Regions from separate parts of the Fictibacillus sp. 23RED33 genome, predicted to be linked through region 2. Evidence: riboswitches for the same ligand, from Rfam matches in the RefSeq annotation. Region 2 holds a riboswitch; each other region holds the start of a gene.

Region 1 (10,891 bases), on a different contig from region 2:
ATGGGCAATATTATCTGGAGAACAATGATTTCATTCTTGAGATGTATGATAAGGAAGAAAAGAAGTTTAATAGTGCGCTAAGCTCTGTTGATGGAGAAGTCGCAAAAAACTATCAAAGTAACGTAACTCTCTATAAAACAAAAGAAAACCATACGATCGGAGCCGAGCCAGAGCTTGTAAAAGTTAAGAATGGTGAAATCCGAGTGAATGAACCGTTTAAGTTCGACTCGTTTGCTCTTTATCAAACGGATTTTAAGCTTAACGAGTTTTACAAGATGAGTTTCGAACTTGAAGAAAAAGCAACGGGTAACAAGTTTGGTAAGTTAACAGTAGATCTTCACGACCCTAAAAAAGAGTATGACCTTGGGAAAGGTTATAAAGTTAAGATTGAAGAATACTTTCCGAACTTCGTCTTAAACGACCAGAACCAGCCATCAACCGTTAATAATTTGCCTGATAATCCAGCGTTTGTTTTCTCCATGTATTCTCCAAAAACACCTGACGGAGAAAAAGCGTTTGTTGGGATTCAGAAAAACATAGATTCTGGTGAGAACCAGTTTAAAATGTCATTCGCTGGTATAGAAACGAAAGATTTAACGGCGCTTACAGTCCGAAAAGACCATACACTTTGGATTATCGCGCTTGGTGGAATCATCTTTATGATAGGTGTTACACAAGGTTTATATTGGAACTATAGAAGAATTTGGATCAAACAAAATGCAGGTGAGGTATGGGCTGCCGCTCATACGAATAAGAACTGGTATGGCTTGAAAAAAGATGTGGAATTTCTGTCTGATAAGACCAATCTCACACCTTTAGAAGAAAAAGAAACAGCTTCAAAGTAATGCTGTTCAAGCGGGAGGGTTAATGATGGCTGAAATCAGCAGTACACTTTTATATAGTGCATTTATTATTTACTTGTTCTCTACTCTATTCTTTGCAATGTCTATTTCAGATAAAAAAGGAAAAGATGCTGTTCATACAAAAAAGTGGGGAAAAATAGGGTTCATAAGTTCATGTGTAGGTTTTGCAGCTCAACTAGGCTATTTTATTACAAGGTGGATGGCAAGTGGACATGCCCCTGTAAGTAACTTGTTTGAGTTCACTACCTTTTTTGGCATGATGATGGTACTTGCATTCATTATTCTATACATCATCTATCGAACGAACGGTCTAGGCGTTTTCGCGATGCCTATAGCTGTTCTTGTTATCGCGTATGCCAGTATGTTTCCAAGAGATATCTCTCCGCTTATTCCTGCCCTTCAAAGTGACTGGCTGAAGATCCATGTTACAACAGCGGCACTCGGAGAGGGAATCCTTGCGATCTCTTTCGTATCAGGACTCATTTATTTAATCCGTACAGTTGATCAGACCGTCTCGTCTAAAAAGACTTTATGGTTAGAGATCATTCTTTACAGTTTGATTGCGGTTGTTGGATTCATCTTTGTTTCAATCGGTTTTAAAGGTGCTGGATATGAAACGACATTTGAAATGATGGATGATAACAATCAGGCAGTTAAAGTCGTCTATGATATGCCTGCCATTGCAGGTCCAAGTAACGGAGAGCAACTGGATGATTCGTTTGGACCACTATTCTCAACGCCATCTTGGATGAACGGTGTTGATGCTTCTGTTAAGTTGAATACGTTCATTTGGTCTCTCTTAGCAGGAGGAATCCTTTATGGCTTACTTCGTCTGATTTTAAGAAAAAGAATAGCAGCAGCTCTTCAGACAAAAGTTAAGATGAAACCAGATCTTCTGGATGAGATCAGCTACCGAGCAGTTGCAATCGGCTTTCCTATCTTTACACTTGGAGCACTAATCTTTGCTATGATATGGGCTCAGCAAGCTTGGTCGAGATTCTGGGGATGGGATCCAAAAGAAGTTTGGGCTCTTATCACGTTCTTGTTCTATGCCGCTTTTCTTCATTTACGACTATCAAGGGGCTGGCACGGAGAAAAGTCTGCATGGCTTTGTGTGCTAGGGTTCTGGATCATCACATTTAACTTGATCGCGGTAAACCTTGTTCTTGTAGGATTGCATTCATACGCTTAATGTTTTTAAAGTCTCTCTTTCATTAGAGAGACTTTTTTAAAAGCGCTCTTGTCTAAACGGTTGTATTTTTAAAATCCTTGTCTTCTTATACAGTTGATTGGAGTGGAAGGTGCGAGACTCCTGCGGGATAGGCGGGCAGGTGAGACACTTAAGAGTGAAACGAACGAATGTGGCTCACCGCCTGCCCCGCGGAAAGCGAGCACCTGAAACGGAAATCAACTACTTTTAAGAAACAACTTTGATACATACTTAAAAGAAAATAGATAGACAGCATGTCCGGTTTGTTTAGTGTACTTGGTTTCATGTATGATAGAGACAGGAAAAAATCTTGTTTAACTGATTTTATGTGGAGGATTGAATATGGATACAGAAGCTAAAATTCTAGTTGTTGATGATGAAGAAAGAATTCGAAAACTATTAACGATGTATCTAGAGCGAGAGAACTACGAAGTTCATGAAGCCGAAAACGGTGAGGATGCGCTACAGATGGCAGTATCCATCAATTTTGATCTCATATTGCTCGACCTTATGCTTCCTGGTATGGATGGCATCGAGGTTTGTGAAAAGTTAAGAGAAAAGAAAGCGACTCCTGTAATCATGTTGACAGCTAAAGGAGAAGAGCTTAATCGCATAGAAGGATTCGAAGCAGGTACGGACGATTACATCGCGAAGCCGTTCAGTCCAAGAGAAGTCATCCTGCGTGTAAAAGCACTGTTGAGAAGGTCGTCACCGACGAAGTTTCTTCAAACTGAAACGGTTGCAAAGAACGTTGTTGTGTTTAAGCACCTTACGATCGATCACGATGCTCACCGTGTAACAGCTGGCGGAAAAGAAGTCAACTTAACACCGAAAGAATATGAGTTGTTGTACTACTTAGCGAAGACTCCAGATAAAGTCTATGCGCGCGAACAATTGCTAAAAGATGTTTGGAACTATGAATTCTTTGGTGATCTTAGAACAGTTGACACACATGTGAAAAGACTTAGAGAAAAGCTTAACAAAGTCTCACCGGATGCAGCATCCATGATCGCGACCGTTTGGGGAGTAGGATATAAATTTGAGGTTGGGAATGAATGATCTGGAGAAGTGTAGTTGGTAAACTTTGGATAACGATACTTTTATTAGTCTCGGTCGTTTTAACCCTGCTCACCATTCTTCTTACGCAGTTTTTTGAATCGTTTTACGATGATCAAGCCAAAGAACAATTAACGAAGATGGCTGATCGAGTGATGTTGATTATGGAAAGCGATGAGAACAAGGAAGAAGCAATACGCATCACAAGTGAAATGGCTGAAGCATATTCCATGTCTATCATGATCATAGACGAAAATCAGGAATCCTTTATGTCTAAGAATTCTTACGATGATGCACCTTATATCCCAGTTTCTGTTTTCAAAGAGAATGATCAGTTATCTACTGTCGCAGAGAGTGAAAAAAAGATCTACGTAAACGGAGATTTTCCCGTTCTGAATAAAAATGATGAGACGATGCAAACGATGATCATCTACGGTGAACCTTATGGATCGGGAGAAAATGCAGGAGCCGTTTACGTCTATCAATCCATCGAGAATGTGGAAAAAACAACGAACCATACAAAGTATCTCATCTTTTTAGCAGCGGGGATCGCGATCATCTTAACTACGATCTTTGCGTTTTTCTTATCTACTCGAATTACGGCACCACTAAGAAGGATGAGAGAAGCAGCGACGTCTGTAGCAAAAGGTGAGTTTGATATGAAAGTGCCGATTTTAACGCATGATGAGATCGGCGAACTTGGCATGACGTTTAACCGTATGGGCAGACAGTTAAAAAACAATATCACAGCATTGAATCAAGAAAAAGAACAGTTAACAAGTGTTTTAAGTTCGATGGCTGATGGTGTGATCACCTTTGATAGAAAAATGAACATACTGGTTACGAATCCTCCTGCTGATCGATTCCTACAGGCATTTTATTACGAATCAGGCATGAAGACAGAGGTCAACGGAAACGTTCCTGAGACGGTCAAACAGCTCTTTGGGCAAGTTGTTGCACTTGAGAGTGAACAGATGACAGAGATCGCGATACAAGGCCGCTCGTGGGTCGTCGTTATGACACCACTGTATGACCAATCTATGATTCGTGGAGCAGTAGCTGTACTTCGTGATATGACAGAAGAACGACGAATGGACAAGCTTAGAGAAGACTTTGTTGCGAACGTTTCACATGAATTAAAGACGCCGATCGCTATGCTGCAAGGATATAGTGAAGCGATCGTAGATGATATTGCAGAATCTGAAGAAGAGAAGAAAGAACTAGCAGGAATCATCTTAGACGAATCGAAACGGATGGGAAGACTTGTTAACGAACTCCTCGATCTTGCAAGATTAGAGGCAGGTCACATGAAGCTTCACTACAGCTCTCTTCCGATCATTCCTTTCGCAGAAAGAATCGTTCGGAAATTTCAAGGGCCTGCTAAAGACAGAGAGATTCAATTAAATCTAGAATTTAAGAAAAATCTCAAAAGTTTGCAAGAGGAGATGGACATCGACCCAGACCGGATTGAGCAAGTCTTAACCAATTTGATCGACAATGCGATTCGTCATACTTCTCAAGGCGGGTTTGTAAATCTTATTGTAGAAGTGAGCGATCAGAACGTGAAGTTTTTCGTTAAAGATAATGGAACGGGTATAAAAGAAGAAGATCTGCCATTTGTTTTCGAACGCTTTTATAAAGGGGACAAAGCAAGAACAAGAGGGAAATCAGGTGGAACGGGTCTTGGGCTTGCCATAGCAAGAAACATCGTAGAAGCACATGGTGGTCAGATCAGCGTTCACAGCAAGAATAATGAAGGCACGACATTTTCTTTCGTTATTCCGCGAACGTTGAAATAAATTAGCAATACGTCCCGATTAATCTTGTTTCATAAGGAACAATAGCAGTTTTAAAAAAGGATTTCACAAATTTCTCCAATATGTTTATAATAGGAATTGTGATTTCATAAAATTTCATACGTGTTAAACAGGTGCAGTCCTTTGTTGGACGAGCTTAATAGGGAAAACGGTTAGATGCCGTTGCGGTCCCGCCACTGTAATTGTGAGAATCCTATAATATCGCCACTGTGAAAACGGGAAGGTGTTAGGAGACGATGATCAAGAGCCAGGAGACCTGCCTGTTTGTTACATGACATGACCTACGAGGATAGGGGGGTGTTTAACAGTACCGGGGCCGGTTGCTGTTTTCTGCCTGTATACTATTAATCTCCTTCGTAGCCGAAGGGGATTTTTTTAGTTGCGTGAAGTAAATTTAGTATCAAACAAAGTGTTTTTATAACAGAAAGAGGTTAATCATGAAGAAATTACTTTTAGTATTAGCAACAATGATGATGATGTTGGTGGGCTGTGGAACGACTGAAACGAAAGAAAAAGCTGATCAGCCGAAACAAGAAGAAACGAAGAAAGAACAAGTAACGGTTCAGATTACAAAAGATAACGGCAAAGAAAAAGTTAAGGAAAAGAAAATCGATATCGCAAAAGATGTGACGATCATGGACGTGATGCAAGATAACTTTAAGATTGAGACACAATACGATGGTGCTTTTATAAGCAGTATTGAAGGAGTGGCTGGAAGCGAACAGGACAAAACATCTTGGTTCTTTTCTGTAAACGGTGAAGAAGCGATGAAGGGTGCTAAGGATATTACGTTAAAACCTGGCGATGTCGTAGAATTTGATCTTCACAAATATGAATAAGCTGACAGTCAAACGAATTACGATCATTGCCTTACTTGCTGCTATATTAACAGTAGGCAGAATCACCTTCTCAATGATACCCAATGTTCAGCCGAATACGACGATACTCATTCTTGCTTCATTCGTACTCGGTCCTGTGCAAGGGTTGTTACTTGCTATATTAAGCACGATAACAACAAATCTTTTTCTAGGGCATGGTCTGTGGACGTTCGGTCAGATGTTTGCCTGGGGATTGATAGCCGTTATGAGCGCATATTTAGGCAAATACAGACATAACATACCTTGGCTGTTGCTCCCGATCTATGCAGGATTCTGTGGCTTTTTGTTTGGTTTCATCATGTCTGTTCTCTTTGGTGGAATCATCATGCAGAAATTCTGGCCGTATTACTTGGCGAGCCTCCCATTTGATCTAAATCATGCGATTGGTAACGTGGTGTTCTTCATCGTACTTTACAAACCACTTCTCTATGTGATGGAAAATTATATTAATAAAGATGGAAGTCAAAAAGCTGCCTTTGAATAGGGAGCTTTTTTAGCTCTCTTAAAGTTTAATGTTGAAAAAAAAACAGAACTTCGTATCATTTGGAAGTTCTGTTTCGTGATATTCTGTATAGAAGCTAACAATTACCCAAAGTTATGATGAAAACACCAAACAATAAGAAGTATACTCACTATTCCCCAAGCTGTGGCACTTACGATCCACCAAATGATGGATTTAGCTTTTGCTGAAGTTTCCTCGTTTTCCATTTTTCCTGTAATAAACGCGAGCTTACTTTCCATATCTTTTTTCATAGAAGTAAGAACAACAAATCCAATTGTTATAAAACCAATCGTGATCCAGAGTAGTATGTCCATATGCTCTACATCCCTTTTGTAGTTATTTTCTTTATCAAACTTCTTTATTCGAGTTCATTATCCTGCCTCATTAGATAAGAATGATGTTTATAGAGCAGATTTAGTAAGTTCCCAAAGCGAAAACTCAACAATGAACTTTAGTTGAGCCTTTTCTTTAAAAACCGGTTCAAAAAGTTGAAAAGCTGAATAGGATGATAAAGTTGATTTACTTTTACCTAGGAGGACAAAATGCGAGACTATCTGAACCGTTTTTTTGCTGTGATTTTTTTGATGATGTGCTTAAGCGTCTTATTTATAGGAGGGAAGTTGGGAGCATAAACACTTGAACGAACAAGGATTTCATGGTACATATGGTAAAACGTTTTAAAAAGGAGATTAATATGCTAACAGATTACCATTCTCATCTCGAAAAAGGGACATTGACGATCGATTATCTAAAACAATTTGTAGACACCGCAAAAGAGAAGGGAATACAAGAGTTTGGGATTTCTGAACACGCTTATCACTTTTATGAAACAAAAAACATCGTATCAAAACCATGGATGGAAGAAAGACGTTTTTACAAGATGGACGATTATGTAAATCTGTTTAAGCGTGCAGATCATTTAGGAATGGACGTCCGCATGTCGATTGAAATGGATTATACGCCGGGACGGCATGCTGAGATGGAAGCATTTATAAAATCCTATCCATTCGATTACGTGGTCGGATCTGTGCATTGGGTCGATGATTTTGGGATAGACCTTGCAGAATACCGAAAAGAATGGGACCGTCGTGATCTTTATGAAACGTATCGTTCGTATTATGATCAAATTGTAACACTTGCAGAATCAAACCTATTTGACATTGTTGGACATATCGATCTAGTCAAGATCTTTAAATATGTTCCGACTGATCAAGAATTTCTTTTAGAACAGTATGAGCGCATTACAGATGCGTTAAAAGACTCAAAAACATGTGTAGAGATCTCATCTGCAGGTCTAAGAAAACCTGTAGGACGAATCTATCCAGAACCTGAACTTCTGTCTCTTTGCTATAAAAAGGGGATACCGATCGTACTCTCTTCAGATGCTCATGAACCGCACCAAGTTGGAGAGAATTATGAGGCGACTATAAAGCTTGCAAAAGAGATCGGTTACAAAAAGCTGATGACTTTTCAAAGTGGGGAGAGAAAAGAAGTAGATTTAGGATAATAAACACATAAAGAAAGCTCTGCAATCTGATATGCTCCCCTAAAGGTAGACAGATTAAAAATAAAAATCTGTTTACTGTAAGGGGAGTATATCATCATGAATTGCAGAGCTTTTTGCTTTTCTATAGATCTAAAGGTTTGCACACAAGAAGATCCTCAATGCTTCTGAGCTCTTTCTGAGTAGATTCTGGAAGTTGCGTGTCAAATGTAAGTACCATCATGGCTTCACCGCCAGCTGATTTTCGTCCAACGTGCATCGTTGCGATATTTATGTTGCGTTCTCCTAAAAAAGCTCCTACTTTTCCGATAATACCTGGTGTGTCACGATGTTCGATGTAAAGAAGAGATCCTTGTGGTACAAAATCAACCGTATACCCGTTCAATTTAATGATTCGGCCACCAAAGCCTTTAACAAGTGTCGCAGAAAGAGTGAACGTTGTGTTCAGACCTGTAACCTTTACATGAATGATATTTGGATAACCATGATCATCTGTCCCATGTTTTTCACCGATTACGATTCCTTGTTCCTTTGCAGCCACCATACTGTTTACATCGTTTACCGGCCGGTCTAATCTTGTTTTTAAGAAGCCACACAAAAAGCTGCGAGTAAGTGATGTTGTATCGGTTTCCGATAATGATCCGCCATAACCGATCGAAATCTCTGAAACAGGTTCTTTAAAGAACTGAGTCGTAAACGAACCAAGAAGATTTGAGAAGTCATAATAAGCAATCAGTTTCTCATACGTATCTTTTGATAGTGAAGGGAAGTTCACCGCGTGTTTTAAAGGTTGATGTAAAAAATGAGATCGGATCTCATCGCTCGCCATGTAAGCTACATTCTTTTGTGCTTGTACGGTGGATGCAGCGATATGAGGTGTAACGATCACTTTAGGATGATCGACTAAAGAGCGGCTAACGGGAGGTTCTTGTTCGAAAACGTCAAGAGCGCAGCCAGATAGATGTTCGTTATCTAAGTAGTGTAGAAGAGCATCCTCATCGATGATGCCTCCACGAGCACAGTTTAAGATAAACGCACCTTTTTTAGCATATTTTAAGTTATCAAGATTTAATAGTTTATGGGTATCTTTTGTAAGCGGGGTATGAACGGTGATAACGTCACTCTGCTGGATTAACGTATCGAGATCAACAGAAGTAACGGATAGTTCTTTTTGTTTTTCTTTCGGAAAATAAGGGTCAAAAACAAGTACGTTCATGGAGAAACTTTTCGCGCGCTTTGCAAGTTCAGAGCCGATTCTACCCATGCCGACGATACCGAGCGTTTTTTGATAGAGTTCTTGGCCCGTATACTTTTTGCGGTTCCATTCACCTTGTTTTACAGATTGATTGGCTTGTGGAATGTTGCGGACTAATGCCATCATCATGGCCCAAGTGTGTTCCGCTGTTGAAATGGTGTTTCCTTCAGGTGCATTTACGACGAGCACACCTCTTTTTGTCGCTGCGTTCAGATCGATATTATCTACTCCAACTCCAGCTCGTGCAATGATTTGAAGTGCGGGCAACTGATTCAATACATCTTCAGTAATCTTTGTAGCACTTCTTACCATGATTCCTTGAATGTTTTCTGGTTGAGTAACTTCATCAAGTTTTCCGAAGATCAGCTCAACACCTTCAAGTTTTACTAACGGTTCAACACCTTCACTCGTTATTCCATCACAGACTAATACGGTTGCTGTCACAGTTCCACCCCTTGTCTATCTTTATGAATAGCATCAATATTTTGATAATTTATCACATTCTGACGATAGGTACAACTATGATTTTTAAGATAGCGGTTTCAAAAATGAAGAAAACTAATTGACAATGAGAATCATCCTTAATAAAATAAATAAAAACCCTCTAATGAAAGAGGGTTCCTGGTAAGATTACAACTATTCGAATTTTAATGCATCACCATCGAATGACTCTTCAGATACTTTGATGGAATCTGTAGGACAGCCTTCGAACGCATCTTGCATATCTTCTAACAATACATCTGGAATTTCAACGATTCCTTGGTTATCGTCTAGAGTTACAAACGCAATTCCTTCATCGTCATAATCGTAAATGTCTGGTGCTGCAGCTCCGCATGCTCCACATGCGATACAAGTTTCTTTGTCAACAATCGTATACTTTGGCATAATGAATACCTCCTAAGGAATTGAAAAAATACCGACTTACATATTTAGCCATTTTAAATTAAGGGTCTACTAATCATATTGTAATAAGTATCCCTCTACATTTCAATAGAAAATTAGGACCTCGTCATATCTTTTATTCCCAATCTTCCTCTTAATATAACACTTTTACTCTTAAATTTCCTTAAATCTGATAAGATAGATTATATGATAAAGTGTGGTGATTTATTATAGATATTTGTCATGTCGTTTTATTAGATATCTTTCGAAAAGTAAATGGTAGTAGAAAAAGCTCAGGCGTCTATTATATGGTGACAGGTAAGAAAACGGCGCAATCTTTGTCCGACAGTCAATGGTTTGGTATAGAACGTTATTATGCCGCTTTCAAGGGGATGGCCCATGACACTTTTACTGAATCAATCGAAAGCCTGATAAATGAAGAATATATGAAGGAATCTGAAGATCATGTTTACACCCTTACTGAAAAGGGTGAACAACTTCTTGTGCGTGAGAATGATAGATTATCATTCTTAAATCATTTAAATGGATTAAAATATGCATCGATAGAGTCTACATGCTGGCAAGCTATCACGTTATATGTACAAGCTCTCTCCAATGCTCTATATGGTCATTTTAATTATTCACCAGTTGTAAGGGACTTCTCGGTGATACAAAAAGTTAAATCTGTGTTTCCTAGATCAGAGTCAGAGAGAAAAATTCAAGCGGAAAAACTTTATCGTGAATTATCTCGAGTGTTGTTAGAACATGATACTCAAATTGCTGATCTATTTGTTAAGAAACTGTCTGGCTACAATAGGATCGGAAGTACCTTCGAGCAATTATCTCGGATAAAGGGCATGAGTCAAGAAGAGACTGTACTCCGTTTCAGGGCGATTTTGCACGCTTTCATACACAAGATAGCTA
Region 2 (10,891 bases):
GCTACTAGACCATGTACTTCTGATTCACTTTGGGCGAGCTCAGCAAGAATGCGCCCTAATCTCAATGCCTCCTGACACAATAAAGGACGAACCCAATGATCGCCTGATGTTGCCGCATACCCTTCGTTATACATCAGATAAATAACTTCAAGCACCGTTGATAGACGTTCTTTTCGATCTTCGTTTGCTGGAACTTCAAAAGGAATTTTTTCAGATTTAAGTGTCCTTTTGGCACGTACAATTCGTTGCGCTACAGTAGATTCTGACAGAAGAAAAGAACGGGCGATCTCATCAGTAGTTAAACCACATAATAAACGCAATGTTAGTGCAACCCGAGCTTCTTGTGATAACACCGGATGACAGGTCATAAAGATTAAACGAAGAAGTTCATCTCCAATTTCTTCGTTTATCACATGATCAACATCTTCTTCCGTGTAAAGATCAGTTCCTCTGGCCAGCTCGGAATATTTTTGTTCACGTTTTTTTGTACGCCTTATTAAGTCAATCGCACGCCGTTTGGCCACAGTCATCAGCCATGCCCCCGGATTATCTGGGATACCGATATTTGGCCATTTTTCTAATGCGACGATTAATGCATCATGAGCAATATCTTCAGCGATACCTACATCTCGCAGCATGTGCGTTAAGCTTGCGACCAACTTCGCAGATTCTATTCTCCATATCTCTTCGATCGCTCGATTTACATCGACCATTGTCACGCTTTTTGCTGCTCCTCAGCCTTTTTTCGAATTTCTCTTTCTTTCATTAAATGAATAGGGTTTTCCATTATTTCCTCCGCTTCAAAAACCTGTCGCAGTTCAATCTCACCATGCCCATATCCATGTGGATCCGGCATACGCAGAGCCCACTGAATTGCTTCTTCTCTTGACTTCACTTCAATGAGCGTATAGCCTGCAATTAGTTCTTTTACTTCTGTAAACGGGCCGTCAATTACTTTAGGACGACCGCCCCGTTCCGGGTAAGAAATTCGTATACCACTTGAACTAGGTTGTAAGCCGTCTGCAGCAAGAAGCACACCTGCCTTTACTAATTCCTCGTTATATTTTTGCATGGCATCTATTAATTCCTGGCTCGGCATAACCCCCGCCTCTGAATCTGCTGTCGCTTTAACGATCATCATAAATCTCATGTGTAGTTGCCTCCTCATTTTTAACTCTTCATTTTAATGATCTGCACGATAAATCTATAAAAAGGTTTCGGTATTTGTTAAAAAAATCCTTTAGTGATTTTCTCTAGTTTATACAGCAGAAAAAAATAAGACGAGCTCAGAAGAAATACTTTTAACATTAAGCTGTTTCGTATGTCCAAGTCCCTTCTTACTTATTAATTCAGCATTAGGAAGCACTTTTACTAAAGCATCTGCTCCGTCACGAAGCATTAAAGGACTTTCTGTACCTTTAAGTACAATTGTTGGCACTGTAACGTTATTCCAAAAATCTTCAGGCAATGACTTTCCTTCCATATATCCTTCTAATAATGTCGCATCGTACGGAAGGGTATGTGCAACCGCCATAAGCTTGGACCAAACACCAGGCATCATACGCATCATAGTTACAACGAATGAAGGAGCCCCCATGCCCTTCGTCATGAAATATTTAATCGTATCGGCACTGCGATCATCAGCAACAAGTTCACTAACCTTTTTTGAAAAATCCCTTGGTGGTACATGATCTTTGTCATTGACGATAAATGGTGGTTCGTGGAGCGCTAATTTTGCAATGCTCGCTCCATGAGCAGCTGCTTGTAAAGCAAGAACAGCTCCTGATGATAACCCCCAAACGAATGCCGTTCCTCCTGCTATTGAGATAATTGCATCCAGATCTTCATACTCTCGTACGGGTTCATACTGTTCTGCGTCACCGCTATCCCCACGGCCACGTCGGTCGTATGTGTAAACTGTAAAATGGTCTGATAATAATTTTGCAAGTTTAACCATGCCTGGGAACTTTCGATAACTGAATGCGCCTCCGATTAAGATGAGTGAAGGTCCATTCCCTACCTTGTCATAAACAATTTTTGTTCCATCTTTTGAAATTACAGTATTCATATGAATCTCTCCTTAGCATTTCAATTGTTTTTTAAGTTGATTTACTTATACGACGAAGAGGAGACGATAATATCGACACACTTTTTTAATACTTTTCAGTTTTTTTTACAGAAAAAGAATAATCGCAACGAAGTCGCTGCGATTATGATTGTTACCCCACTATACTCTTAAAAAAAATTTTATAAACTAGCGAACTTGATTCTGCTTTCGATAATGCTGCATCTTCTGATTGAATTGAAATCCTAGCACTTTAAAATAGATAGTGAACCCAAGTATGCCGCCCAGATAAAGAATGTGAAACAGAACCAACATCATATAAAATGTTTTACTTCCCCACTCGAACCAGTTAAATACTTGGGCCATCCCTATTAAAACGAAGCCGAGAATAAAATATTGTATGATCAGTTTCCAACTATTTGTTAACTTTACTTTAGTGTCCTCCGTCCAAAATAAGTAATGCAAACCAGTAACCAGAATACTGATAAAAAAGATTTGAACGATCATCTCGAAGGCGATCTCCCTTTTTCCGAGCATATAGCCGAACACAACATAGATGATGATTCCTGCCGAAAAGAATAAGCTCATAATCGTTTTAAATGCTACCGTATACGCCATTACTTTTTTAAACATATCATCGCCTCCTTTAATTTAAAAACCTAACTTTGCCTTTAAAACAGGCACATACTGACGGGACACTAATAGGTTCTCTCCGTTCTCCATTTTCACTTCTAACCTGCCTCCAATTCGTGGGGAAATGGATTGTAATCGATCGAGATTCAATATACTTGCTTTTGTAGCACGAAAAAAATTCACATCACCGAAGAGCTCTTCAATTTGATACAACCTTAATGACACCTCATAGACCGATTTTTCGGTATAAGCAAATGTCTTTTTATCAACTGACTCAAAATAATAAATATCATTTGGTAAAAGAAGATAGACCTTTCCATCCTTTGTACCCAATACTTTTCTTTCAAGGGACCTCAACGAAGTTAGAACTTTAATAACTTCATCATTTAACATTTTGCATTTCACAATGATTTCCAAGCCTTCATGATCATCACTTTCAAGTATTGTAAGCTTCATCTCACGCCCCCTTTATGTGTTTCACTTTATTTTTAACCAGTATATGTCATGATCTTCTCATCGTAAATCCACTTCTGACCAACCTGTCACAAGCCGTTACCAAGTTGCACACTCAGCTTCATGAATAACAAAAATAATTAACGTTCAGTTTATTAGAAATGCTAGTTACTCCTAATCCATAATATTAATCATTAAAAAAACACTTGTAAGTTACACAAGTGCTATCTATGTCAATTATTCAATTCTCTTCTTACAATATCTAAGAGGACGGTGTTCTGATCGGTCTGGATATCACCTTTGTTTTCAAGGTTTTTCAAGTAGTAAGGTAGTTCCAACACATCCTTCAGTCTTCCTTCTGTTAAGAATGGAACGGTAACTTTTAATCGGATGTCTTCTCGCTTTACCGGTAATGTCGAAGCGAGGACATAACCCCAATCCACACCCGTCTTGTTAGAGAAATTATGAAAAGGAATTGTGAAAAGTCCACATTCTTTTAACGTCTTTTCGATGCTCCACATATATTCTGGCATCAGGTTGACGGTTGAACAAGCAATGGATACAACACCACCCGGGTTTAAGTGTTCTTTTAATTGATGATAAAACTCTAAAGAAAACAATTGGGATAGACTTGGACATCTTTCAGTCGGTTCTGGTATGTCTACAATGATCACATCCCACGTTTCTAGGCTTTCTTCTACAAAATGTCTGCCATCTTCAATCACCGTTCTCACTCTGTGATGATTTAATGAACCCTCATTGAATGTAACTAAACGATCGAAGTTCTTTCCAAGATCCATCATCTCCGCATCAACATCTACAGCGATAATTTCCTCAACGTTCTCATAACGCAAAACCTCTCGCACACTGATTCCGCCTCCGCCACCGATGATTAAGATGCGTTTAGTCTCTTTCGCTGCGGCCATCGGAACATGTACGATCACTTCTGCATACTCATTTTCATCTTGTTTCGTGCCAAACATGATTTCACCATTGCTGTAGACCCATACTTCTCCTGAGACATCGATTAGTGCAATTCTTTGTGTCAACGTTTTGAACGTCTGAATCAGTTTGAAGTCTCTTTCGGGTCTCTGACCATCATTTATATAGAGTTTAAGTGAGCCACTTCCCAAAAACCTCCAATATAAATAACCACCCGCTTCTATTATAAAAACTGCGGCTGCACCGATCGCTAGCCACATGAGTTCATCCACTATAAACACTCCTTATTTTTCAACGAGCTATATGCTCATTCTTATTCATGCATCGGACATGTGGTGTTTAAATCTTTGTGTATAAACAAAATTTAGGCGTGTGCATATACTAATGCGACAATCATTTTTTTGGAGGTTATCTTGATGAGCTATATGAACCCACAACAACAGCAACAAGACACCGGACAACAGCAGAGTGATGGGCAGCAGCAAGCACTTCAACTATCTCTTCAACTCATTAGAGAAGCTGTTGCTGGCGAAAGGGAAGATGAATTATTTTACGACTATTTAATTTCTGAGGCACCCACAAACGAACAAAAATTAATCATCGCATCTATTCGAGATGATGAGAAAAGGCATAACAAACTCTTTAGAATGATCTACAAAGATCTTACCGGCCAAGAAGTTCCACCAATGAACGGAGAAGAGTTTCAGAAACCGAAAACCTATAAAGACGGACTTGTAAAAGCGCTGTTTGGCGAACTTGCTGCCGTAGAGAAATATCGCGTTATTCGCCAAGGACTTCCTAATACGTATTATCGAGATATTCTCTTTAACATCATTACAGATGAGATCAAGCACAGCGCTAAGTACAACTATTTATTCACGTTAAACAGTACATCAAGTGCTCCTCGTTCTTTTCATCAAGAACACAGAATGCCTCAAACGGAGAGCTTAGCAGACCAATGGGTTTCGTACATTGATCCGTTAGTACAAAGAGCATTAAAAGAGACCGAAGAAGGCATTAACTTAACTCATCTCTATCAGGAATTTATTTTATCTGGTGTTCTTGTTGGTCAAGGATTTACACCTCAACAAGCTATTGAACAGGTAGAAGAGTGGGAAAAAACAGGAGAGTCTCAGCTGTTGAAAAAGAGCAAGATGATGGGAAACCAAGGAAGATAGGAGAAGAGAGGGATGGAATCTACACAAACATTTTCAAAGCCTTTTATTGGCGATCAATTTCCGGAGATGACGGTTCATACAACCCTTGGGGAACTTGTCCTCCCAACAAGCTATCAAGGTCATTGGTTTGTCCTCTTTAGCCATCCGGGTGACTTTACACCCGTATGCACAACAGAGTTTGTTGCGTTTCAAAAGCTCATGCCTGAGTTTAAAAAGCTCAACACTTACTTAATCGGATTATCTGTAGAACAAGTATACTCACACTTAAAATGGATCGAATGGATACAGCAGAATTTAAAAGTAGAGATTACTTTTCCGATCATCGCGGATAGTCTAGGCCGGATTGCTACTAGACTAGGAATGATACACCCTACGATGGGAACAAGAACAGTACGGAGTGTTTATATCGTAGATCCGACAGGCAAGATTCGTCTTATCCTTACGTATCCTGAAAATGTTGGCCGTAATATCAACGAGATCCTAAGAGCGGTTAAGGCGCTGCAGACAGCAGATAGAAATAAAGCAGCAACACCTGCAAACTGGCCGAAAAACGAGCTTGTTGGAGACCGTCTTATCGTTCCTCCAGCTGCCACAGTACAAGAAGCTAAAAAACGGGCAGAACAAGCACAAGCAGGAGAGATCGAGTGCTACGATTGGTGGTTATGTACAAAGCCTCTTCATGATAGATAAAGAGAGCAGCCTTTGATTAGGCTGCTCTCTTTATCTCCACACATTCTCTATGCCGTTTTAATTTTAACGATAAAATAATAATATTTATACATCACCACAAGAATCAAAATCACTCTTGCGATCATACTGTCTGTAAGGATAAAAGTAATCAAGATCATCGAATCTGAAAACAGGCTGATCATGATCTTTTTCTTTTTAGTGAGCGAACGATTCCTAACAAAATCATCTAGATGTTTTTTATAAATGTCGGTTCCTTTAAACCACACTTCAAACTTTTTTGAACCTTTTACGAAGAAATAAGATGCCAATAATAAAAGAGGTGTGGTAGGAAGCAACGGCAAGACGATACCGATAACGCCTAAACCTAGGAAAAAGAACCCCAATGCTACAAATATGATATTTTTAATTTTCATTGGGATTCTCACTTCCTTTTCCTTTTAAAATAGGTTTATTTGTATACATTGTTGCTTTTGTTAGTTGTTGGTTTCCGCTCCAGGTTGCACGCTTTCCACGGGGCGAACGGTGAGCCTCCTGCCGCTTTGCGCCATTAGGAGTCTCCATCTGACCGCTTCAAAGTTGTCTCTTTGCTCCTGCGTCTACAAGTTTATGCTAGAAAGTGGACTTCCTCGTCGCATGCCTTGCGAGAAGCTTCTCATGTAGCAGGCAGGCAACCTTCCGCTACAACCAACTTACAAAGAAGAAAGAAAAAAACTACAACTATAACTTTTAAAGAAACCTTAAATTTTGTTTACATTTTTATATAACAAACGCCTTTCTTTCCTTAGTGGAGCACCTTTAAAGAGTGCTTCTTCCTCTTCTGTCTCAGGAATGACACTCGGTACCGGAAACGGCTTACCGTTTTGATCAATGGCCACCATCGTTAAGATTGACGTGGTGTTCAACGTCATGTTCCCCGTCTCTAGATTTTGACACTCCACTTTTACGTATACTTCCATAGACGTTCTTCCCGTTGAGATCACTACACCTTCTAATATGAGGATGTCTCCCACTTTAGCTGACGATAAGAAGTTTACATTATCAATGGATGCGGTGACAACCACTTTCTTGCTGTGCTTCATGGCGGCAATCGCTGCGATTTCATCAATGTACGATAAAACGGTACCACCGAATATCGTTCCCATGTGATTCGTGTCAGGCGGCAATACCAACTTTGTTTGAATCGTTCTTGAGATGTTTGCTGATAACTGCTGTTCCATACCATACCCTCTTTTCTGAAGCTTGAAAGCTCCTCTTATTTTGAGGGAGTTAGTGAACAAAGAAAAATACCCATCACGAAAGACGGGTACGTAAGAATAAATAACAGAAAGAATGATCTATTAAATACCCCTCGTCCTATCTTCCCAACTCCCGAAGAAGATCAACGCTATAAAGATGGCAGGTCTCCTGACTCGTGCATCAGCCTACTCTAAGCCCTTCCCGTCAGATAGACAGTGGTTTTGCTTATTTCGTCAGCACTTACAGTTGCGGGTACAGTCCTGGCCTCACACCAGATTCCCTATTAAGTCTGCAACAGACACCATAATTATCGGATCTTATGAAATTTTGAATCTATCTTATTGTACCACTAACAATTTTTACTTTTTACAAAACCTTTTAGTCTTCTTCATATCACGTTTAAAATCTCCTGCTATTCTTATCTCAAAAGACTGGGGAGGTTTTCTAATGATACGTCCAACAGCATTAATCCTTACAGCTAACTATGGCAGCGGTCATGTTCAAGTGGCTAATGTCCTCGCTGAAGAAATGAAGAGTAAAGGATTTCAACCTGTCATATCTGATTTATTTGGTGAAGCTCACCCCATCATGTCCCAAGTTACGCAATCCATATTTATCAAAAGCTTTTCACACGGCTCTTCTTTTTATAAATGGTTTTATTATGGAACAAACAAATTGAATGCCAATACGATTACACAATTCTCTCGTTATTTAGGAAGAAAAAGATTTCTAGAATTGATTAAAGAACATCAACCCCGTTTTGTAATAACAACCTTTCCCCTTCACGCTGCGCCATTTCTTATTAAAAAATCACGGTTTAACATCCCCATCTATACCGTGATCACTGATTATTTCGCTCATCCATTTTGGATCAATCCAGCGATTGATCATTATTTTGTTGCATCTGATTCAGTCAAAAACGGACTGATCAAACATGGTGTGGCAGAAAATAGAATTACTGTTAGCGGTATTCCCATTCGTTCAGACTTTTATCGCCCAATTCATAAAGAGAAAGTGTTTACTAAATACGGAGTTACGCCAAGTAAACGTGTCGTGACGATCCTAGCTGGTGCTCAAGGTGTGCTAAGGAATGTTAAGGTTCTTACTCAGCTTTTATTAAAAGATCCTTCTCTGCGAGTAATTGTAGTATGTGGCAAGAATAAAACGTTGTATGAGAAATTAACACCACTAGCCGAACAACATCCAGGTTCATTCCGATTATTCGGTTACGTAGACGAACTTCATGAAGTCTTAAAGATTTCACATTGCGTAGTAACCAAGCCAGGTGGCATCTCCATTACTGAAGCTGCTGCTGTAAGAGTGCCACTTATTCTATATAAGCCCGTTCCTGGCCAAGAAGGAGAAAATGCTAAGTATTTTGAAGAAAAAGGTGCTGCAATAGTTGTTCATACCGCAGACGAAATTGTGGAGAATGTTCAGAGGCTATTTAATAACGAAGCTTTATTATGTAACATGCAGAAAAGTTTAGAACTCATTCATAAATCTCACTCTTCCTCATTGATTGCTGATTATGCTGTTGAAGATATACAACAGCTAACTCAAATTACACGTTAAGTAGCTATTGATGGATATAGCTTCTGATAAAACTGGGCGGGGTTTGCGACTACTATCTTGAGAAATTTTTGAAATAATACTAGAAATTTCGGATTTATTCCGGCGAGTTTTGGTCATAAACCGGCGAGTCGTCACACTTCGACAAGACACACTAGCCCTATACCTCCTACCTCAACATAGCAGTGCAAACTTAACTTATTCGCGCACTCCAAAAAATAAACTGGCAGAATCGCTATCATCAGCGTTTCTGCCAGTTTTAAAACTTTAATCTTCCTTAGCACAGTCTTCCGCAATGGCCCGAAGGTCTGCATAGAAAAAATCATCATTGCATAAAGGGGAATGTTCCTTTTTATTATCATAGCTCTCAACGATTTCCTTCAATTCACCCGTATCACCTTTTGCATTGATGATCTCTACTAACTCATTCATTCCGTCTGATGTTTCTTCATCGATTCGTTCCTCATTCTTATCCTTCATATCTATCCCTCCTATACGTTTTTAGCTTCTCCACTCAGGAAAATTTTACACAGAACAAAAAAGTCCCTAACCTATGTCAGGGACTTCAATGGTTATTATTATCTTAGAAATAAATTAGCTTACTGAAATAGCATCTGTTTCTTTGTTGCTGTTATTGGTCCCTCTGTTTTTCACGATCTCTGCATAACGGTATGCGCTATCTTTCCAGATTCGCTCCTGAGAATCAAAATCTACGTAGATGATTCCAAATCGTTTGTCATAGCCGAAGCTCCACTCAAAGTTATCCATCAGAGACCATAGGTAGTACCCTTCAATATTCATGCCTTCATCGTTCAGATCAGAAACCGCTTGAAGATGCTTTTCGATATAATCCACACGGCCAGAGTCGTGGACGCGTCCGTTCTCTAGCACGTCATCAAAGGCTGCACCATTCTCGGTAATATAGATAGGAAGATCCGTATACTCCTGTCTCAATCTTCTGATCAGATCTTTAAATTCTTCTGGCGCTATGTCCCATCCCATGCCGGTCTTTTCATAATCAGAATGAGCCCCTCTATGTAAGAAGTCATTCGCTGCAGAGAACTCAACAATCCCTCGGCTATAATAGTTGATGCCAAAGAAATCACAAGACGTTGAGATGATTTCCATATCCCCTGCTTTAATAAAATCATACGAATGAACGTATTTAGAGAACAGGTTCATCATATCAACAGGGTACTGCCCTTTGAAAACAGGATCTAAGAACCAGCGATTGGAATAACCGTCAGCATTATTCGCTGCAAGCTGATCGTTCGCAGAATCTGTTTTTGCATAGATCGGTGACAGGTTTAACGTAATACCGATCGGCGTTTTGGATTGAAGCTCGTTCTTTAAATATTGTACAGCTTTTCCGTGAGAAAGAAGCATGTGGTGTACCGCTTTAACAGCTTCGTCCATGTTCGTATGTCCTGGCGCATGAAATCCTTGATGATAACCTAAGAAACCAGCACACCACGGCTCGTTATGCGTAATCCAAGAATCCACCTCTGCATCAAGCTCTTGGAAGCAAACTTTTGCTAACTCCATAAACCAATCGACTGACTCACGGTTTACCCATCCGCCTTCTTCATGGGCCCATAGTGGGAGGTCCCAGTGGTAAAGCGTAATCGCAGGTTTGATTCCTTCTTCACGTAAACGCTGCGTTAATTTCTTGTAGAAGTCCATTCCCTCTGCATTCAAAACACCCTTTTCAGGAAAAATACGAGGCCAGGAAACTGAGAAGCGATACGTTTCTACGCCAAGCTTCTTAATCTGCTGAATATCTTCTTCAAATCGGTAGTAATGATCACACGCTATGCTTCCATTATGCTGTTGATATACTTTTCCAGGCGTATCACAGAACGTATCCCAGATTGAAAGTGTTCTGCCTCCTTCAAGACGAGCTCCCTCAATTTGATAAGAAGATGTTGCTGTACCAAACACGAATGACTTATTAAAATGCATAACTGTTTCTCTCCTCTATTCTTTGATAGAACCTGCTGAAATGCTGTTAACGATATATTTTGATAAAAATAGGAACGCTACCATGATCGGCACCACGGAGATCGCGATACCTAAATACATAGACCCCAAGTTTTGAGCCACTTGTGAACCTTTTAAGAAG
Region 3 (10,891 bases), on a different contig from region 2:
CACCTGTAAATAAAAATGTACGATCGTACACCTTCACCCAGAGAACGATAGAGTTATTATTTGAGGTACTTTCTTTGACTCCAGGATGTAAAACTAAAAATAGCGTGTGTACCGATTCCCACTGCATACCTTTTGCCAGCTTTACCACATTTATATTGTTTCTTGTTGCAGCGGCTTGAATAAGTGTCTCAATATTATTTTCTGTTTGTTTAAGGGGTAAAAAAACATTGTTAACTTTAATATTATCGAGCAAAAACTCTCCTCCACCAGCATGATCCAAATCTCCATGAGTAATGATCAATCCATCTAAATGTCGAATACCTCTCGCTTTTAAGAACGGATATACTACTTCTTTCGTAACGTCATATCCTACCTCTCTTTTTTCCCAATCCTCTTGATCGAAGGAGACAGAGCCGCCAGTATCAATCAAATATACTGCTTTTCTGTAGGGTAGCTCAATGAGAATACTATCGCCTTGTCCTACATTAATAAAAGATACCGTTGCTTTTGGATTCACATATGGCAGTCCCCAATGAATGAAACAGATCAAGAGAAACGGAATAGTGATCACTATGCTGATACGCTTACTTATTTCCCACTTATATAGAAAGTAGACTATCGCAACAAAATACAGTACAAATATCCAATGATCTGGTCTTCCTAAAACAATAGACATCTTTAGAAATTGTGCCTTTTCCATGAACAAGACTGAAAAATTAAACAAGTATTCTATAATCTCTTTAACAATCAGAATAGCTTTTGGTACAGACAGAGAAAGTATCAGAATAAAAAAAGAAATAGGGAACAAAACCATCGATACGAAAGGAATGTATATGACATTGAAGGGAATCGACAATAAGGAAAACTCAAAAAAGTGATAAAGAATAATCGGAAAGGAAAATAAGGAACAGATAAAAGAAGTCATGATAAGCAATTCAATAGCTGAAGAGTTTTCAAGAACGTATACAGAAGTGATCAAAACGAAGGTCATTAAAAAAGAAAGTTGAAATCCAAGGTCTAAAGCAAATGAAGGATCGTAGCTTAGCATCCCGATACATACAAATGACAAGAGGGTCACAGGGTGCACTTTTCTTCTAAACATCATGATTACTATCACGATCATGCCCATCATACCCGCTCTTATAATGGAGCTCTCAGCTCCTGTTAGAACAATGTAGATCGGCAAGAAGAGAATGATTAGGGTGTAGGCTACTTCTATTACCACCCCTAGCCGAACAAGGAATAAATACAAGAAGTAAGTTACAATTCCAACATTGAATCCTGAGACTGCTAATAGATGCGTCAGTCCTAGTCCTTGATAATGCTGAAGTGTTTCTGCTTCTATTCCATCTCTATAACCAAAAAGTAAGGCGTTCATCAACCCTGCTGTATTTTTAGAGAAATGACTTTCTAACTCTTTAATACTCTTGCTTCTCCAAGTATTTATTTGTTCAAGAACATTTGGATCATCTGCTTCTTTACAGTGATCCAAATCAAACTCAGCCGTTCTTAAGGTCCAATAGATATTGTTGTTCCTCAAATACTCACGATAATCCATTCCATAAAAATGGCTATTCCTCCTGGGTTCCTGAAGTTTCCCTTTTAAAGTACACGTCAAATTTATACGAAGATTTCTGAGCTGGTCCTTTTCAGCTGCTGATTTAATTTTATGATGAACAACAATCGTTTCATCAAAGGTTACAAGTTCAAAACTTAGTAGGTTTCCGTCTATTTTGGGGATTGATTTTACCTTGCCTGAGAATATCATTTGTTTCTCTGGAAGCTTTGAGAAACTTTTAGTGTTATCGTACTGAGAATAAATAAAGAAGATTGGGAGAAAAACGAGGATGTATACTGATTTTTTTCTGATCTGTAAAACCATAACGATAACCAGGAAAGCCGTAATAACTAACCCGGTTATCGAAGGGTTCTGAGAAAGCCAGATCCCATAAAATGCAGAGCATGCACTCAGGACAACATGTCTAGGGTTCATGCTTTATGAGTAAGAAATGTTGAAGGCAAGAAGTTCATCTCCACTTTCTCAACGATTACTCCCGCTTCTTTAAACTGTTCAATGCTATAGGGGTGATTTTTATAGTCCTGACCATAATAGATTTTTTTAATACCGCTTTGAATGATTGATCTGCAACAATGCAAACAAGGAAAGTGGGTCACGTACATTTCGGCACCTTCTGTCGGTACACCGAACTTCGCGCATTGCAGTAGAGCGTTCATCTCTGCATGAATGGTCCTTACACAATGACCATCTATTACATAGCAGCCTTCATCAATACAATGAACACCCCCTGAGATCGAGCCATTATACCCTCCAGCGATAATCCGTTTATCTCTTACAATCGTTGCTCCTACAGCTAATCTGGTGCACGTACTTCTAAGTGCGAGCAATTGGCTCTGTGCCATATAATATTCGTTCCACGATATTCGCTGCAACGCTAAACGCCTCCTCTATTTCTATATCCTAAGTGTAGTATTCGTCTTTTTGTGGGTCAATAAAAACCCTTAATCAAAACGAATTTGATCTTTCCATTGTTCAATCGTCTTCTCTCCTATTCCTCTTACTTCTAATAACTGTTCTAAGGAGGTAAAAGGACCATTCTCTTCACGATAGGAGATAATGCTTTGCGCTTTTGCAGGACCCACTCCATTTAGAGTTTGGAGCACCGTTTCATCAGCAGAATTGATGTTAACTAGCGTGCTGTTTTCTTCCACAGGATTACTTGCTGCTGGCTGCAACTCATACTTTTCACCTTTCTCAGCTACATACACGATCATCTCATCGGAAATTTTTAACGCTTGATTGACCGAACGAACCTCCGCTCCATCTTTAAAGCCCCCTGCCATCTGTATAGCATCCAACACTCGGTCTCCTTCTTTCAACTCGTATACGCCTGGACGCTTTACACTTCCCTGAACATCGACCATAATTTCAGCCTCTTTTTGGATCTTATCTTCCTTCTTTCGTTTAGGCTTATCAATGTGAATTGGCGATTCCGATTCCATTTGTATAGGTATTTGTGAAGTTATAGGCATATTTGGTTCACTTTGAAAATAATTGAATAGAGATACAATTATTGCAAGGATGAGCAGTATACCACCTCCAATAATCCAGTTCATATGTCGCTTTAACTTTTCCATAAATTCACCTTCTTAACTAGGCTTGAACTTGCAAAAAAACATATTTGATACACTGCGTGCATAAATTTGAACGTAGAGGAAGGAGGTTCAGATATGAAGGTTGGAATTATCGGAACCGGAAATATGGGAAGCGTTCTTGCTTCTTCTTTTATCGAATCTTCAGCCATTTCGCCATCAAGGCTCATGGTCACTAACCGCACTCTGTCTAAAGCTGAGAGGCTGCAGAATGTCTATCCAAAAATGAAGGTTGGAAATAATCCTGAAGAAGTTTTCCGTTTTGCTGAAATTGTGTTCATATGTGTGAAGCCGCACGAGTTCTATTCGTTGCTATCTAGCAATAAAAGCTCCATCTCTAAACATCAGTTGCTCGTTTCTATTACGAGTCCTATTTCCTGTGAACAGTTGGAAGATCTACTAGATTGCAATATTGCAAGAGCTATTCCGAGCATCAATAACCGGGCACTAGCTGGATCATCACTTGTATCATTCGGAAAAAGGTGCCACGCTGATTACAAAGAAAAGCTGCTTTCTTTAATGAGCTATATCTCTACACCTCTTGTTATCGATGAAAATATCACTCGTATCTCTTCTGATATCGCAAGCTGCGGTCCTGCGTTTATCGGTTATGTCCTGCAATGCTTTATTAACTCAGCAGTCGATCAAACTGAAATCACTAAAGCTCAGGCCACTCAACTGGCAAGCGATATGATCATCGGAATGGGGAAACTACTTGAGAAAGATATTTATACGTTGCCTACACTCATTCAAAAGGTATGCGTAAAAGGCGGTATTACAGGAGAAGGCATTAAGATTCTGAGCAATGAGGTCGATGAAGTATTCGATCATGTCATTAAACGTACACATGAAAAATATCATGAAGAATGTGAAAAGGTGAGTCAGCAGTTTGAAGTGAAAGAAGAGCTTAAGTAATTTCTATCGTCATTATAAAACATCTAAAAAAAGAAAGCCGGGACCTAGATCCCGGCTTTCTAAAGTTCATCGAAACCATTTTCATCAGAAACTTTAGTATATTGTCTCGATTTCTGTTCAAAAAAATCACTTTTTCCAGAATTCACATCAGAATAAGCCTTTATCCAAGGAAGTGGATTTTTATTGTATTCTGGATAAAGCTTGTTAAATCCTAATTCGTTCAATCGTTTATTCGCCATGAATTTAATATAAGCTTCTAAATCGGATTCATGGATGCCTTCAAATGAATTTCCTATTATATACTTACTCCATTTGATCTCGAGCTCCGCCGCTCGCTGAAACGTGTTTTTCGCAAACATCTCCAGCTCTTCATCTCTTAAATGCGGATCTTCTTCTATTACGGCTTTAAAAATTTGCGTAAACAGATAAACATGCAGCTGCTCATCCCTATTAATATAGTTGATCATCGTTGAAGTCGAGACCATCTTTTGATTTCTGGCCAAATTATAGAAGAAGCTAAAACCGGAATAAAAATTTAATCCTTCAAGAATCACGTCGTAAATAATAGATTTCAAAAAGGATTGAGGCGTAGGATTATGAAGGAACTCCTCATAGCCTTCAACAATGAAATCATTCCTCTCTCTTAGCACGGCATCTGTTTTCCAGTATTCAAATATCTCATCCTGCTTGGACTTCGGTACTAAAGAGGACAACACATATGAATATGACTGATTATGAACGACTTCTTGAAAAGATAGCGTGGCCATGAGTGCAGCAAGACTTGAATCTGTTAAGTAGGCTGCTACTTTGCTTGAATAATCCGTTTGAACACTATCTAAGAATGCCAATAACCCTATGATTTTATTAAATGTATCTTGTTCTTTTTCGCTCAAGCTAACATATTGTTTGCTGTCACTCGACATATTTATTTCAAACGGTGTCCAAAAATTGGCTAACATGTTCTTATATAAAGGGTAAGCCCATTTATATCTCACATCGTCCCAGTTTAGAATATTAGAACTCTTACCATTTATGATACCTGTAGATCGATTAGGAGCTTCCACATCATAGATTTTTCTCTCTTTGAGTAGTTCAACCTCTTTAACTTTCACAGCTTTCACATCCTTCTAACTCAATCGATGTAGATCGGGTATAATACGTAGTCTTCAATCCTTTTTTAAAGCTGAGCATATGCAAGTGCAACAGATCCTTTGCCTTTATATTGTGATTGACATAAAGATTAAACGAAATGGACTGATCCACGTGTCTCTGCCTAGCTGCGTTCTGTTCAATACTCCATGTTTGATCGATTAAGAACGCAGATTTATAAAACCAAGTTGTGTCTGCATTCAAGTCAGGAGCGGTTACAGGTATTTTGTAATTCTTTTTTTCTTCAGAATAGAATTTTTTAAATATAGGATCTACACTCGGTGTCGAATTTGCGATGATCGACGTTGATGAATTCGGTGCAACCGCAATGAGGTATCCATTCCTTAAGCCGTGCATATTAACTCGTTTTTTTAGACTACTCCATTCTTCAGAGGAATAGTTACGCTTCGAAAAGTAGTTTCCTGTTTCCCAATCTGAACCTGAAAATGCCGGATATCTTCCCTTTTCTCTCGCAAGCTCACAACTAGCGTTGATTACATGAAAATTAATAATTTCATAAAGGTTATCAGCGTACGAAACAGCTTCTTCACTTTCCCACTTGATTCCCTCTTTTGCTAAAAGGTGGTGCCATCCAAACGTACCTACACCGACCGCACGATATTTCTTATTTGTAAGTTCTGCTTGAGGTACATCTATGCGATTTAGATCAATAACGTTATCTAGCATTCGGATTTGAATATCAATGACTCTCTTTAATACTTGATCATTGATCACTTTAGCAAGAGAAAGAGATGACAGATTACAGACGACAAAGTCTCCTGGCGTTTTTCTGATAACAATTTCTCCATCCTCTGCCTCCTCTGAAGTGACAACCGTTGCAGACATGTTTTGCATAATCTCTGTACACAGATTAGATGCATAGACCATCCCTTTGTGAGAATTCGGATTTAAGCGGTTTACAGTATCTCGATAGAACATGAACGGTGTTCCGGTTTCAAGTTGCGACTTCATGATCCGTTTCATGATCTCAATAGCAGGAATGGATTTTTTTGAAAGTCTCTCATCCTCTACACAATCAGCATATTTTTCTCTAAAGCTTCCTGACCCAACCGTTTCATCATAGAAATCTTCTAACGAATAGCCTTTGATTCTTCTTACCTCATGAGGATCGAACAGATACCAATCCTCTCGTTTTTCCACGCGCTCCATGAAAAGATCTGGCAGACACACACCTGTAAAAAGGTCATGCGTTCTCATTCGTTCATCACCATTGTTTAACTTTGCATCTAAAAACTCCAAGATGTCTTTATGCCAAATATCCAGGTAGACTGCAATCGCGCCTTGTCTCTGTCCAAGCTGATCTACAGAAACGGCCGTGTTATTTAACTGCTTCATCCACGGTATTACACCTGATGAGTTTCCTTTGAATCCTTTTATGTCAGAACCTCTTGCTCTAATCTTACCGAGATAGATACCAAGTCCGCCGCCACCTTTCGAAACAGTTGCAGCATCTGTATTAGAATCAAAGATCCCTCTTAAACTATCGTCGATCGTATCAATAAAACAAGAACTAAGCTGCCCATAACTCTTGCCTGCATTCGCTAAAGTCGGGGTGGCAACCGTCATATAAAGGTTCGAGAGAGCCCAGTATGCTTCTTCGACTAATTGAAGTCTATTCGATGGATTCTCGTCTCTCATTAAAAACAACGCGATCAGCATCCAGCGTTCTTGTGGCAATTCATAAATTTCGTGATTGAACCCTTTTGCCAAATATCGATCAGCAAGCGTTTTGAGTCCGATGTATGTAAATAGCTTATCTCTCGTAGGGTCTATCATGTTTTCAGCATTCTCCAACTCTTCCTTAGAGTACGCAGATAGAATGGTATCATCATAGATATTCAAACTTACTAACTTAGAGATCAAGCCATAAAGGTTCGTATATGGACGTTTTTCTGCTTCAGCACGATTGATCATGACTTCTTCATATAATTCCTTTAAATAGATTTGCGATGCCACAAATGTCCACTGTGGCTCTTCTGCATTTAATCCATTTAAAGCTTCCATGATTAACTGTCTGTAAAGTGAACTTGACACTCCTGTATGAGTTTCCATTTTCTCAGCATTTTTTAGAAAAGTTTCAGCTTGTATGTTCGGAAAATTTTCGACACAACTCCTTAACCACTCCCCGAGTAAAGAGTTTTCAGTTGTCATTTTCATATTAAATACACTCCCTAGTCATAATAAAAACCCTCTTCCATCAGGAAGAGGGTGAAAGAATGACGTGTATTTCGACGGACAATCGTCCGCATAAAACAGCCGCTGTTCTTTCTCCCAATCCCCGAGGAAAAGAAAATAGGAGTCTTCAGGCAGGTCTACTGGCTTTTGCTTCTTCCTACTTTGGGCCTTCCCATACAGCAGTCATTATAAATAACTGATCCGTACAGTGGCTATTCCATTTCGTCCACAATTACAGTTGCGGGGACAGCTTCGGCATTGCACCGAATTCCCTTTTCAGCCGGATATTCCGGCACCTGAATTCTCCATATATAGGTTTGTACTATATACTTTGACACTAAATATAGTGAATGTCAATAAATTATCTATCGTTTATTGTGCGACATATCCTCCGTCGATCACAATCGCTTGCCCTGTAACACCTTTCGCATTCTCACTTGAAAGAAAGAGTGCGTAATCTGCAATTTCCTGAACATCTAACAATCTTTTTTGTGGAACAAGAGGATAGATTACTTCTTCCAAAACTTTTTCTAACTCTACGTTTCTCGTTTTCGCCAGATCTTCTAATTGCCCTCTTACAAGAGGTGTGTCAACATATCCAGGACAAACCGCATTTACCGTTATTCCATGTGATGCACCTTCTAAGGCAGCCACCTTTGTTAAACCAATAACTCCATGCTTCGCACTGTTGTAAGCAGATTTCCCCGCAAAACCTACAAGCCCATTTATGGACGCCATGTTGATGATGCGTCCGAACCGTTGTTTCTTCATGATTGGAAACACATGTTTAGTTGCTATAAATGGAGCGGTAAGCATGACACTGATTAATTGCTGGAATTTCTCAGTCGGGAATTCTTCAAGTGGAGATACATACTGCAATCCTGCATTGTTGATGAGCACATCGATGCGTCCGAATTGTTTCAGTGTTTCGTCCAACGCTTTTGTTATATCTTCCTCCGTGGTCACATTACAGCCAAGTCCGATTGCTTCAAGACCATCTTGAGCCAACAGTTGTGCAGATTCCTTTGCTTTCTCATCATTCAAATCACTGATCACGACTTTTGCTCCTTGTTCAGCAAAAGCCTTTGCTAACTGCAAACCGATTCCACTGGCTGCTCCTGTAATAAAAACAACTTTCCCCTCAACAAACGCTCTCATGGAATTATTACTCCTTTTTTAGAATAATGGTTTAAACGATACCAAATCCGTAATACAAACCAATGATTACAAACACGGCTATCGTTTTAATGATCGTCATAGCAAAAATATCGATATATGCCTGTTTGTGAGTTAAACCTGTAACGGCTAACAACGTAATAACAGCACCGTTGTGAGGGAGTGTATCCATTCCACCACTCGCCATAGAAGCAACACGGTGAAGTACTTCTGTATCAATTCCTAGTTTGTCTGCTTGTGCGATATACGTTTCACTCATCGTTGCGAGTGCAATACTCATCCCGCCAGACGCTGATCCTGTAATACCTGCTAACGTCGTAGTCGTAACCGCTTCATTGATCAACGGGTCTTTAATCGTATTCGACATCGCTGAGTTTACTGCAGTAAAGCCAGGAAGTGCTGCGATCACACCACCAAATCCATACTCTGATGCTGTATTTAATGTTGCCAGTAACGCTCCGCCAATGGATAGATTAATTCCTTTATTAAAGTTGTTTTTAATTCTCTTGAAAGAGAACAAAAGAACTGTAACGATACCAATGATCAAAGCTCCTTCAACTGCCCATACAGCAGCAAGTGATGGGATCTGAATCTCAGGCACGTTCTTCATACCAATAGCAGAAAAATCAAACGTCTTACCGTAATACTGTGGAATTAAGACGGTGAACCATTTATTGAACACTCCTACTAGAATAAGCGGAAGAATCGCTATGAAAGCATTTGGTAGATTTTCAGAATCTAGCTTTTCAGGCTCATTGGTATGTCCTGTTCCGTATCCTTCACCTTTTGCAGCCGCTTGTCTACGTCTCCACTCAAGGTAGATCATACCCAATATGAAAACAAACAGTCCTCCGATAAACCCGAGCCACGGTGCAGCCCATGTTGTTGTTCCGAAGAAAGATGTAGGAATTATATTTTGAATTTGCGGACTCCCTGGAAAAGCGTCCATTGTAAAAGTAAAAGCACCTAACGCAATCGTACCCGGTATGAGTCTTTTAGGAATATCAGCAAGTTTAAAAAGTTCAGATGCAAACGGGTAGAGAGCAAAAGCAACAACAAACAGAGAGACCCCACCATACGTTAAAATTGCCCCAACAAGTACGATTGCAAGCATTGCTCTAGCAGGTCCGATCAGTTTGATGACAAACTGAGTGATTGATTTTGCAAATCCTGACATTTCAATAACTTTCCCGAAAATCGCCCCTAGTAAGAAGACCGGGAAATAGAGTTTAATAAAACCAACCATTTTCTCCATGAACACTCCTGAGAAAAAAGGCAATACGTGACCAGGTTCAGTAAGCAATACAGCAAACAACGCAGCGATCGGCGCGAATAAAATAACGCTGAATCCTCTGTAAGCTACGAACATTAAGAAGAATAAAGCTAATAAAATAATAATAATGTCCATTTTCAAATTCCCCCATTCTATCCATTTAACATTTTTGAAGCGCTTTCATTTTTTTAGCATCATCACCTTTCCATATCATTTACACCCTATAATTCATTTGCAAGTTTCATGCCAACATCAGAACGTATAAGGGGTATACATCACCCTATTATTTTTCCGGAAAAACGGAAAAATAATATCGATACTTAAACTTTGTGATTATAGAAAGTTAGAATATAACATAGATGACACTTGGAAATCTCATTTAATTAATAAAATGAATCATTCCGAAAATCCGGAAGGGTGTTCCGTTTTTTCGGAATAGAAGATTAGATTAACGAATGTTATATTTTTTAATCTTATCATATAGGTTTGTCTTTCCAATGCCTAGATGTTTAGCGACTTGCATAATATCCCCGTTCATCTTCTCTAAATAGTAAGCGATCACATTTTTTTCTGTTTCTTGAAGATGTTCTTTGAGTGTCATCTGCTTCTTATTGATTCCGAGCTTTTCTTTTAGAAAATCCGGAAAAACATCTAACGATAATCTATCACTATGGGTAAGTTGGATGCCTGCCTCAACAAAATTTTTAAGTTCTCTCGCATTGCCTGGCCAGCTGTATTCTAAGAATGCTTCTTTTACATCTTGATCAATACTAAGGATTCTTTTACCTGTTTCAGCACAGTTCAATTGGATAAAATTTTCTGCGAGAGGCCATATATCTTCTTTTCTCTCACGAAGCGGAGGTATTTGGATTTGCAGGACATTTATCCGATAAAACAAGTCTTCACGAAACTTATTCTCATTGATCAATTCTTCTAATGAGCGATTTGTAGCAGCGATCACTCGCACGTTTACTTTTTGGGGTTGAACAGCTCCTACAGGCTCTACTTCTT

What was found. A riboswitch is a leader RNA that binds a small molecule or an ion and turns the genes downstream of it on or off. The one in region 2 is predicted to bind cobalamin.
Region 1: another riboswitch for cobalamin. It lies ahead of IHV09_RS12750 (DUF4430 domain-containing protein); the one in region 2 lies ahead of IHV09_RS14975 (acyl-CoA thioesterase).
Region 3: another riboswitch for cobalamin. It lies ahead of IHV09_RS13970 (ribonucleoside-diphosphate reductase subunit alpha); the one in region 2 lies ahead of IHV09_RS14975 (acyl-CoA thioesterase).

Annotation. Positions count from the first base shown of each region.
Region 1 is NZ_JACZDX010000003.1:180,553-191,443, reverse strand. Features, by position in the region: gene resB (cytochrome c biogenesis protein ResB) at 1-845, shown strand, start outside; gene ccsB (c-type cytochrome biogenesis protein CcsB) at 871-2,055, shown strand; gene IHV09_RS12760 (response regulator transcription factor) at 2,416-3,132, shown strand; gene IHV09_RS12755 (ATP-binding protein) at 3,129-4,928, shown strand; cobalamin riboswitch at 5,041-5,224, shown strand; gene IHV09_RS12750 (DUF4430 domain-containing protein) at 5,384-5,785, shown strand; gene IHV09_RS12745 (ECF transporter S component) at 5,778-6,308, shown strand; gene IHV09_RS12740 (hypothetical protein) at 6,410-6,640, opposite strand; gene IHV09_RS12735 (histidinol-phosphatase) at 7,021-7,833, shown strand; gene serA (phosphoglycerate dehydrogenase) at 7,955-9,529, opposite strand; gene IHV09_RS12725 (ferredoxin) at 9,722-9,970, opposite strand; gene IHV09_RS12720 (helix-turn-helix domain-containing protein) at 10,276-10,891, shown strand, end outside.
Region 2 is NZ_JACZDX010000004.1:89,386-100,276, reverse strand. Features, by position in the region: gene IHV09_RS15020 (RNA polymerase sigma factor) at 1-713, opposite strand, end outside; gene IHV09_RS15015 (YciI family protein) at 716-1,150, opposite strand; gene IHV09_RS15010 (alpha/beta fold hydrolase) at 1,259-2,068, opposite strand; gene IHV09_RS15005 (hypothetical protein) at 2,255-2,698, opposite strand; gene IHV09_RS15000 (LytTR family DNA-binding domain-containing protein) at 2,717-3,154, opposite strand; gene IHV09_RS14995 (spermidine synthase) at 3,385-4,365, opposite strand; gene IHV09_RS14990 (ferritin-like domain-containing protein) at 4,510-5,271, shown strand; gene IHV09_RS14985 (peroxiredoxin) at 5,284-5,961, shown strand; gene IHV09_RS14980 (YbaN family protein) at 6,009-6,374, opposite strand; gene IHV09_RS14975 (acyl-CoA thioesterase) at 6,699-7,178, opposite strand; cobalamin riboswitch at 7,339-7,518, opposite strand; gene IHV09_RS14970 (MGDG synthase family glycosyltransferase) at 7,645-8,772, shown strand; gene IHV09_RS14965 (hypothetical protein) at 9,037-9,249, opposite strand; gene IHV09_RS14960 (GH1 family beta-glucosidase) at 9,364-10,731, opposite strand; gene IHV09_RS14955 (carbohydrate ABC transporter permease) at 10,747-10,891, opposite strand, start outside.
Region 3 is NZ_JACZDX010000003.1:403,049-413,939, forward strand. Features, by position in the region: gene IHV09_RS13945 (DNA internalization-related competence protein ComEC/Rec2) at 1-1,993, opposite strand, end outside; gene IHV09_RS13950 (ComE operon protein 2) at 1,990-2,451, opposite strand; gene IHV09_RS13955 (helix-hairpin-helix domain-containing protein) at 2,521-3,156, opposite strand; gene comER (late competence protein ComER) at 3,250-4,086, shown strand; gene IHV09_RS13965 (ribonucleotide-diphosphate reductase subunit beta) at 4,146-5,198, opposite strand; gene IHV09_RS13970 (ribonucleoside-diphosphate reductase subunit alpha) at 5,188-7,413, opposite strand; cobalamin riboswitch at 7,545-7,746, opposite strand; gene IHV09_RS13975 (3-hydroxybutyrate dehydrogenase) at 7,804-8,589, opposite strand; gene IHV09_RS13980 (GntP family permease) at 8,621-10,015, opposite strand; gene IHV09_RS13985 (sigma-54 interaction domain-containing protein) at 10,329-10,891, opposite strand, start outside.